Regions from separate parts of the Aeromonas sp. MR16 genome, predicted to be linked through region 2. Evidence: predicted binding sites of a transcription regulator. Region 2 holds the regulator's gene; each other region holds the start of a gene.
What was found. The regulator MetJ, encoded in region 2, represses methionine synthesis genes. The targets are predictions, from matches to a motif close to AGANNTCTAGANNTCT.
Positions count from the first base shown of each region.

Region 1: metA (homoserine O-succinyltransferase) is a predicted target of MetJ. The motif match lies at 1,529-1,544, and genes of this name have one in related genera.
Region 3: metN (methionine ABC transporter ATP-binding protein MetN) is a predicted target of MetJ. The motif match lies at 1,627-1,642, and genes of this name have one in related genera.

Region 1 covers NZ_JAKZFK010000006.1:40,131-43,403, forward strand. Annotated here, with positions in the region: gene MM194_RS06740 (tyrosine-protein phosphatase) at 1-396, shown strand, start outside; gene metA (homoserine O-succinyltransferase) at 555-1,502, opposite strand; gene MM194_RS06750 (CG2 omega domain protein) at 1,645-1,941, opposite strand; gene MM194_RS06755 (CinA family nicotinamide mononucleotide deamidase-related protein) at 2,192-3,273, shown strand, end outside.
Region 2 covers NZ_JAKZFK010000002.1:161,623-164,895, reverse strand. Annotated here, with positions in the region: gene MM194_RS03220 (bifunctional aspartate kinase/homoserine dehydrogenase II) at 1-351, opposite strand, end outside; gene metB (cystathionine gamma-synthase) at 458-1,627, opposite strand; gene metJ (met regulon transcriptional regulator MetJ) at 1,849-2,172, shown strand; gene MM194_RS03205 (AraC family transcriptional regulator) at 2,207-2,965, shown strand; gene MM194_RS03200 (tRNA-binding protein) at 3,045-3,273, shown strand, end outside.
Region 3 covers NZ_JAKZFK010000013.1:63,985-67,257, forward strand. Annotated here, with positions in the region: gene queG (tRNA epoxyqueuosine(34) reductase QueG) at 1-339, shown strand, start outside; gene ppgK (polyphosphate--glucose phosphotransferase) at 423-1,166, shown strand; gene metN (methionine ABC transporter ATP-binding protein MetN) at 1,777-2,820, shown strand; gene MM194_RS11700 (methionine ABC transporter permease) at 2,801-3,273, shown strand, end outside.

The sequences.
Region 1 (3,273 bases), on a different contig from region 2:
CTGGCCGGTGCCCACGCCCTGATCACCCTGATGACGGGTGACGAGCTGGCCGCGTGCGCGCTGACACGGCTTGGCAAGCAGGTGGAGGCCAGGGGCATGGGCTGGTTTCATCTGCCCATCCTGGACGACGAGGCCCCCGATGCCGATTTCGAGCTAGCCTGGCAGCAGGCGTTGCCGCAGCTGATCGCGCTACTGCGGGACGGCAAGCAGCTGGCCATTCACTGCCGTGGGGGAAGCGGTCGCACCGGGCTGGTCGCCGCCCTCCTGCTGATGACGCTGGGTCAGCCACAGCGGGAGGCCATGGCCGCCATCCGGGCCCGTCGGCCCAACGCCTTCACCCTGGCTTGCCACCGCCACTGGCTGGATAGCCAGGCGGCGCGGCTGCAGGCCGACTAAGAGGGAGCCTTGGGCTGCGGGTAAGCGAACACCTTGCCGATGCCCTCCAGCTCACTGTCAGTGAGTTGGCTCGATGACATCTATGCCTTGGGCTGCTCGTAGGTGAACACCTTGCCGATGTCCTCCACCCAACTGCTAGTGAGCTGTCCCGATAGCACCTATGCCTTGGGCTGCTCGTAGGTGAACACCTTGCCGATGTCTTCCAACCGGTAGCTGGTGAGCTGGTAGACGTAGTAGTTGAGCCAGTTGGAGAACAGCAGATGGCCATGACTGCGCCAGCTGGCCCGCGGCGTCTGGCCGGGATCGTTGTCCGGGTAGTAGTTGACCGGGATGACGGGGGTGAGCCCGGCCGCCAGATCACGCTGATATTCCCCGTCCAGGGTCAAGGCATCGTATTCGGGATGGCCGGTGACGAACACCTGGCGGCAATCCTTGGTCGCCGCCAGATAGACCCCCGCCTCCTCTGACTCGGCGAAGATCTGCAGATCGGTGTGGGCGCGGATGAGATCCCCGTCGAACGCCGCATAGCGGGAGTGGGGGGCGACGAACTCGTCGTCGAAACCCCGCAGCAGCGCCTCGTGCTCATCGAGGCGATGGTGGCGATAGACCCCTGACAGCTTCTCGCCGTGGGTCTGTTTCTCCATGCCATACAAGGCCTTGAGCGCCGCCTGCACGGCCCAGCACAGGAACAGGGTCGAGGTCACATGCTGATGGGACCACTCGATGATCTCGACGATACGCGGCCAGTAGACCACCTCTTCGAACTCCACCAGCCCGAGTGGCGCCCCCGTGATGATCATGCCGTCGTAGTTGTTGCCACGCACCTGCTCGAAGTCGTGATAGAAGTTCTCCAGGTGCGCCTGGGGCGTGTTCTTCGACTCCCGATCGTCGATGCGCAGCAGATCCACGTCCACCTGCAGCGGCGAGTTGGAGAGCATCCGCATCAGCTGGATCTCGGTCTCGATCTTCTTGGGCATCAGGTTGAGGATGAGCACCCGCAGCGGGCGGATGTTCTGGGTGACGGCCCGGGATTCCGTCATCACGAAGATGTTCTCCTGCCCCAGCACTTCGGCGGCGGGCAACTGGTCCGGGATCTTGATCGGCATGCTGACTCCCTGTACTGCATCGGTAAATATGTCTGGACATCTAGAAGCCTATAATAAAGCGCCCAGCCTGTCATCAGTTACCTGTGCATTCGTCCTCCCTCGACGACACTGACAACAAGGGCGCCTGTTGGCGCCCTTGTTGTTACTTGTTTTTGTTCTTGTTGTGGCCCTTGCCAGGGTTGTTGTCCCCATGCACGCTGCTGTTTTCCTTGTTCTTGTTCTTGTTCTTGTTCTTGTTCTTGCCTTTGCCGTCGCACTCCTCATTGCTCATCTTGACGTTGCCTATCTCGACCGTCGAGCAGTTCTCATCGTGCTTGTCTTTCCACTCATCGACGTCATCGCCGTCTACGTTGATGCGCACATCGTTGGAGTTGATCTGCAAGCCAGCCCAGGCGGGGGTGCCTACCAGCAGGGCCAGCAACAAGGCTGCGTGTTTCATGGTCATGACCTTCTTTTTGAACAATTGAACAATTGGTGAGCATTTTACCCCACCTCTGTCATGGAACGTGACTGTTGCCACCGGAATACATGCCCACGCTTAAGCCAGGGTTCACCCTTGTTGCGCCTTGGTTAACAACGAGAGGCTCACCGTGCTGCCAGGACGGAGGGGATGTCGCCAGCGGCCGATGGATATTGCTACAATTGCAACCCCATCGGCGCCTGCCGCCACCCCGTTTCAAGGAGTTTGCATGCGTATCGAGATCATCAGCACCGGTGATGAGATAGTGACCGGCCTGGTGGTGGACACCAATGCCGCCTGGCTCAGCGCCCTGTTGCTGGAGCAGGGCTGGCAGGTGCGCCGCCGGCTCACAGTCGGGGACAACCTCGCGGATCTGAAAGCCGCGTTGCAGGAAAGCGCCAGCCGCGCCGAGGTGGTGCTGGTGTGCGGCGGGCTCGGCCCCACCGCCGACGATCTCACCGCCCTGGCGGCGGCCGAGGCATTTGCCCAGCCGCTGACCCTGTTCCCGGACTGGCTCGCCACTATCGAAGCGCGCTACGCCAGCCGGGGCCGTCCCATGCCGGCGAGCAACGCCAAGCAGGCCTGGCTGCCCCGGGAGTGCGAGATCCTCGACAACCCGGTCGGCACCGCCTGCGGCTTCCTGATCCAGCATCAGGCCAGCCACGGCCTGAGCCAGCTGTTCTTCACCCCGGGCGTGCCGTTCGAATTCAAGCAGATGGTGCGCGAGCAGATCCTGCCACGCCTGAAACGGCTGGCGGGGGATCAGACCGACACCGAGCTGCGCCGCTTCTACAGCTTCGGCATCTCGGAGTCGGCCCTCTCCGACAAGCTGGACGCCACCCCCTGGCCGAGCGGCATCGAGCTTGGCTACCGCTCCTCCATGCCGCTGATCGAGCTCAAACTCATCGGCCATGGGGCGGGTGCCGCCGATATGGAGGCCGCCGAAAGTCGACTGCTGGGGGAGATTTCACCCTGGCTGGTGGGACGGGGAGAGGAGGATCCGGCGCGCCAGATCCTGGCCCTGCTGGGGGATCGCAACCTGACTCTTCGGGAGGGAGAGAGTCGGGGCGCCCTGCTCGGTTTTTGCCACGAGCATCCCCATCTTGAGGCGCACTTCGATGGGCGGCTCCCGAATGAGCTGGCGCAGTTAACCGGCACGGACACAGGGCTGAGCCTGACCATAGGCAGTGCGGGAGCGGACGGGGTGCCGCTGCTGCTGTGCACCGATGGCAAGGGGATTGGTCAGACCCTCAAGGTCAGCCACCCGGATCCACAGAGCGGTCGCAAGATCCTCGCCTTCGCCGCCCTCGA
Region 2 (3,273 bases):
GGCGATCAGCTGGGTATCGTCGGCGAGCTGCTTGCTCAAATCGAGCTGCAGTTCCCCTTCTAGCAGGCCGTCGATCAGACTCTGCTGATAGGCGTGCAGGGCGGTGATGGCCTCACCGGCGGCCTCGTCCCCGGCTTCCGCCAGCTCCACCAGCTGGATCAGCCGGTTGGTGGTCTTGCCGGCGGCGGAGACCACGATCAGTTCATGGCCGCCGACCTGCTGCTCGACGATGGCCGCGACCCGGCGATAACAGACCGGATCCGCCAGACTGCTGCCGCCAAACTTGTGCACATGGCGCCGCTTCAGTACCGCTTCTGCTGCCACTGCTACCTCTCCTTGCTGCTGTTCCATTTAGATCACCACCTGTTCCTGCGTCTTGCTGCCGGCAGCACGCCCTGTCCGTGGGTCGGCGAACCTGCCGATACCCTCTCCCGTGCGGCTGGCTGCCGTGCCGTTATTAGTTTGCCTGTTGCGCCAACTGCGCCTGTTCAAAAGCCTGGGCCAGATCGGCCACCAGGTCGTCACCGTGTTCTATACCCACCGACAGGCGCAGCAGCTGGGCGCTGATGCCCGCCGCCTGTTGCGCCGCTGGGGTCATGGCCCTGTGGGTCATGCTGGCGGGATGGGCCACCAGACTCTCCACCCCGCCGAGGGATTCCGCCACCGAGAAGAGGCGCAGCGCATCCAGGAAGGCGCGCAGCCCCGCCTCATTGCAATCGAGCTCAAAACTTAGCATGGCGCCGAAGCCGGACTGTTGACGGCGCGCAATCTCGTGGCCCGGATGGCTCGGCAGGCTGGGGTGATAGATGGTTTTCACCAGCGGCTGCTGCTGCAGGAAGGCGAGGATCCTGTCCGTGTTCTCCTGGTGGGTGCGCAGGCGCGGCGCCAGGGTGCGCAGCCCGCGCAGGGTGAGGTAGGAATCAAAGGCACCCGAGGTCAGCCCCAGACAGTTGGCCCACCACACCAGGGAGTCGGCCAGTGCGGGCTCCTTGGCGATGGCGACCCCGCCCACCACGTCGGAGTGGCCGTTGATGTACTTGGTGGTGGAATGCACCACCACATCGGCGCCCAGCGCCAGCGGCTGCTGCAACAGCGGCGAGAGGAAGGTGTTGTCCACCGCCACCTGGGCGCCCACTTCGTGGGCCGCGGCGGCGATGGCAGCCACGTCCACCACCCGCAGCAGCGGGTTGGAGGGAGTCTCCACCCACACCAGCGCCGGTTTCTGGGCGAGCGCCTCGGCCAGGGCCGTCTCGTCCCCCTGATCCACGAACTGCACCCTGTAGTGGCCCTTGGCCGCCAGGTATTCGAACAGGCGCCAGGTGCCGCCGTAGCAGTCGTGAGGGGCCAGCAGCAGATCACCGGCCTTGAGCAGGGCCGTGGTCACCAGATGGACTGCGCCCATGCCGGTGCCGGTCACCACGGCGCCCGCTCCCCCTTCCAGCGCCGCCAGCGCGTCCGCCAGGTTGGAGCGGGTCGGGTTGCCGGAGCGGGCATAATCGTATTGACGGGGTTCGCCAAAATCGGCAAAGGTGTAGTTGCTGGAGAGGTAGATGGGCGGCACCACGGCACCGTGTTGCTGGTCTGTCTCAATCCCGGTACGTACCGCCAGGGTGGCCTTGTGGGTCATTATTCTCTCCTTGAATCTCTCTTGGGTCGCGCCGGGCAGACAGCCCGGCAGGCATCCCCCGCCATTGCTGGCCATATTGCTGGCCTATGGTGAATCACCTTACGCCAGTGCAAAAAAGCCGTCAACACTTCTAGACGTCTAAATGGCTTTGCCGTTGGATTGCCATTGAATACCTTAAGGGTTAAAATCCGCGCTCACGGCCAAATGAGAACAGGTGAATCATGGGTACAGAGTGGAACGGCGACTACGTCAGCCCCTATGCGGAACACGGTAAGAAGAGCGAACAGGTCAAGAAGATTACCGTCTCGATCCCGCTCAAGGTGCTGAAGGTGTTGACCGATGAGCGCACCCGTCGCCAGGTGAACAACCTGCGTCATGCGACCAACAGCGAGCTGCTCTGTGAGGCCTTCCTGCACGCGTTTACCGGCCAGCCGCTGCCCGGTGACGACGACTTGCGCAAGGACCATCCGGACAGCGTCCCTGCCGAGGCGCGCGCCATCATGGAAGCGCTGGGCAAAGAGATCGAAGATTTCGACGTCGAATAATCCTCGCTATATGGCAAAGAGTGATCCTTCTTCGATGACGCGGCCCCGGGCCGCGTCATTGCCATCTGCCCCACCCCCTTTCAGCCTGCGCCGCTACCAGAGCGACATTAGCAGCCATCGCCACGACTTCGCCCAGCTGGTGATCCCCCTCGACGGCCCCATCGAGATAGAGGTGCAGGGCAAGGGCCAGCGCCTCCTCCCCGGCTTCGCCTGCGTGATAGCTCCCGGAGAGCGGCACGACTTCGCGGCCGATCCGGCCCTCTCCTTCCTGGTGCAGGAGAGCCCCTGGCTGCCGTCTGCCCTCGGCGAGCGCCCCTTTATCGAACTGGACGAACCCCAGCGCCACTACCTCGCCTTCCTGCACCGGATGGTGGCAGAGGGTCGGCAGGTGGCCGGCATGGAGCAGGTCTGGCTCGGGCTGCTGGCCGAGTCACAGGGCGTGGGCCCCGCCATGGCTCCTCCCATAGCCCCCCGCATCGCGAGGGTGCAGCGCCATATCGAGGCCCACCTCGCCGAGCCGCTCGACAACGAGCGACTCGCCGGCGTTGCCTGCCTCGGCCAGAGCCAGTTCAAGCACGCCTTTCGCCAGCAGCTCGGCATGAGCGTCTCCCATTACATCCGGGGGCGGCGCATGGCGCTGGCGCGCACCCTGTTGAGCCAGGGCACCCTGCCCATAGGCGACGTCGCCTGCCGGGTCGGTTACCAGAACCAGGGGGCCTTCGCCGAGCGCTTCCTGGCCGAGACCGGGCTGACCCCCTCGGCCTGGCGCCAGCAAAACGGCCGGTTGCCGTAACGCGCCGGCTCTGCGCCGAAGACAAGCCGTGGCGAGATCGGGCATGCTGGCGGACATGGACAACACGCGAGGAGAGCAGATGCAGACCATAAGCTGGCAAGAGTTCGAGATGGTGGAGCTGAGGGTGGGCACCCTGGTGCGGGTCGAGCCCTTCCCCGAGGCGCGCAAGCCCGCCTACAAGGTGTGGGCCGATTTTGGGCCAGAGCTCGGGGTGCGCAAGAGCAGCGCCCAGATCACGGATCTCTACCAAGCGGAAGAGCTGGTGGGGCGCCAGATAGTCGCGGTGGTGAACTTCCCGCCCAAGCAGA
Region 3 (3,273 bases), on a different contig from region 2:
GAGCCTGACTTCAGTCCAAGGCCCAACCTGCACCGCCCGCCCCTGCTCACCCTGTGGCGCTGGCAGGAGAGCGATTTTCTCAAGCACACCGAGGGCAGCCCCATTCGCCGCATCGGTTATCAACGTTGGCGCCGCAACCTGGCGGTGGCGCTCGGCAACGGTCCGGCCAGCCCCGAGGCGATCGCAGCCCTGCAGCAGGCGCTGGCCGAGGCCGAGCCCATGGTGGCCGAACACATAGAGTGGGCACTGGCGACCCTGGCCGCGCGCCAGGAGAAAGAGAACAAGAAGACCCGTTTGCTGATCCGCTGCATCGAAAAAGGCCTGCCGGATCACGCATAAGTGATCTGGCCCTTGCCGGATGACAGCACTTTTTTCATGCTCTGCCGACCATTGACCATAGGCGCAATAAAAGGAACATTCTGATGCAGATGTTGGGAGTTGATATAGGTGGGTCCGGGATCAAGGGTTGCCTGATCGATACCAAGACCGGCGAGTTGATTGGCGAACGCCTGCGTCTGACCACCCCGCAGCCGGCCACCCCGGCCGCCATTGCCCATACCCTCAAGGCGCTGGTCGAGCACTTCGAATGGAAGGGCCCGGTGGGCTGCGGCTTCCCCGCCATCATTCACAACGGCATCGCCAAGAGCGCCGCCAACATCGACAAGAGCTGGGTCGAGACCGATGCGGCCCACCTGTTTACGGACGTGACCGGCCTGCCCTGCCACGTGATCAACGATGCCGATGCAGCCGGGCTTGCCGAGATGCGCTTTGGCACTGGTCAGGATCGCAAGGGGGTCATCATCCTCATCACGGTCGGCACCGGCATCGGCACCGCCGTGTTCGTTAACGGTCAGCTACTGCCCAACACCGAGCTGGGTCACCTGATGCTGGAAGGCATGATCGCCGAGCACTACTGTTCGGACGCCGCCCGCAAGCGCGAGGATCTCTCCTGGAGCCGCTGGGGCAAGCGTTTCAACAAATACCTGGCCAGGCTGGAATTCCTGTTCTCCCCCGATCTCTTCATCCTGGGGGGCGGCAGCGCCGCCAAACTCGACAAGTTCATCGACAAGATAGAGACCCGGGCCCCGCTGGTAGCGGCGGCCAGCCTCAATCAGGCAGGTATCATAGGTGCCGCCCTCTACGCCGAGTCCCAGCAAGGAAAGTGAGCCGTTGTCTCGCAAGATGATCAGAAAGGCCCGGCATATGTCGGGCCTCTTCGATCATCAGGGTGAGAGAATCCGGCCAGCGCCAAGACAGTGCCGCCTCGGCGAGTGCAGCCCTCCTTCTTTTAGCTTTTAGCCACCGGTTTCCCCGCTTGGCGTGCACCTCCTGGCAGGCTCAAACGACAGTCGACCCTGCCTCTCACCAGAACTGGTTGTTTATTGTGCTTTATCAATAGGATGGAAAAGAGAAAGAGAGCGGGACAAGGCAGAAGGTCCGTGTCATCTTGGCAACGGCTGCCCAGAAGAGCAGGTAACGATAAGCGGCGGCACTGATGAATCAGCGACCTGAGGTCCATCAGCCGGGTTATATTCGGACATTAGGCTATAAATAAGAATCTAATATTGAATCGATCCGTTTCCCGCCAATCTATAGTCAATCAGCAGAAATCCTTATCCATTTTTTAGCCGTCTAGACGTAGAAACATGCGTTGACACAGCCATCCGGACATCTTAGCATCATCCTCCATGATGGCAGACTAACCCAGTGAAACCTCTGCCCAATTCACCCGCCTGTAGCGCCCTGTGCTTTAAGGCTGTTAGCACGGAAGAATTCATGATTAAGTTGAACGGTCTCAACAAAGTCTACGGCAAGGGCACTGACGCCGTGCACGCCCTGCGTGACGTGAGCCTGCATGTGCCACAAGGCAAGATCTTCGGCGTGATCGGCGCCTCCGGTGCCGGCAAGAGTACCCTCATTCGTTGCGTCAACCTGCTGGAGCGTCCTACCGACGGCCAGGTCATCGTCGATGGCCAGGATCTCGTGGCCCTGCCGGAGCGGGATCTGACCCAGGCACGCCGCCAGATCGGCATGATCTTCCAGCACTTCAACCTGCTGTCTTCGCGCACCGTGTTCGCCAACATCGCGTTCCCGCTGGAGCTGGCAGGCTGGAGCAAGGCCCAGATCCAGACAAGGGTCGAGGAGCTGCTCGCCCTGGTCGGGTTGGAAGCGCGTGCCCATGCCTATCCGTCCGAGCTGTCCGGTGGTCAGAAGCAGCGCGTCGCCATCGCCCGCGCCCTGGCCCCGGCCCCCAAGGTGTTGCTGTGTGACGAGGCCACCTCGGCCCTGGATCCCCAGACCACCCGCTCCATCCTGAGCCTGCTGAAAGAGATCAACGTCAAGCTGGGGCTCACCATACTGCTCATCACCCACGAAATGGACGTGGTGAAGGGGATCTGCGACGAGGTCGCCATCATCAGCGACGGCCGCCTGATCGAGCAGGGCGAAGTGGCCTGGTTCTTCAGCAACGCCAAGACCCAGCTGGCCCGTGACTTCATCCACTCCACCATCCATCTGGAGGTGCCGCAGGAGTACCAGGAGCGGATGAGTGCGGAGCGCGTGGCGAACAGCTACCCGCTGGTCAAACTCGGTTTCACCGGCAGCACGGTCGACAGCCCGCTCATCTCCGAGGTGAGCCGCCGTTTCAACATCGATATCAGCATCCTGAGTGCGGATATCGAGTACGCCGGCGGGGTCAAGTTCGGCTTCCTGCTGGCCGAGCTGTTCGGGGATGAGGCCCAGTGCGAGGCCACCCAGCAGTTCCTGATAGACAACCATATTCAGCTAGAGGTGATGGGCTATGTCCGAAGCAATGATTAATCTGCTGATCTCAGCCCTCGGCGACACCCTGATCATGGTGTTTGCCTCCGCCTTGTTTGGCTGCCTGCTCGGCCTGCCGCTCGGCGTGGCGCTGCACGTGACCAAAGCCGGCCAGATCCTGGCCAACCCGCTGCTGAACCGGACCCTCGGCATCATAGTCAACGTCGGCCGCTCGGTGCCCTTCATCATCTTGCTGGTGGCCATCATTCCGCTGACCCGCTTCATCGTCGGGACCAGCATCGGCACTATCGCCGCCATAGTACCGCTGACCATAGGCGCCGTGCCCTTCATCGCTCGCCTGGTGGAAGGGGCCCTGATGGAGGTGCCGGACGGCCTGCTCGAGGCGGCCAAGGCCATGGGTGCCAAACCCTTGCAAATCATCGCCAAGGTGCTGCTGCCCGAGGCCCTGCCCGGGATCCTCAACAGCGTCATCATCACGTTAGTCACGCTCGT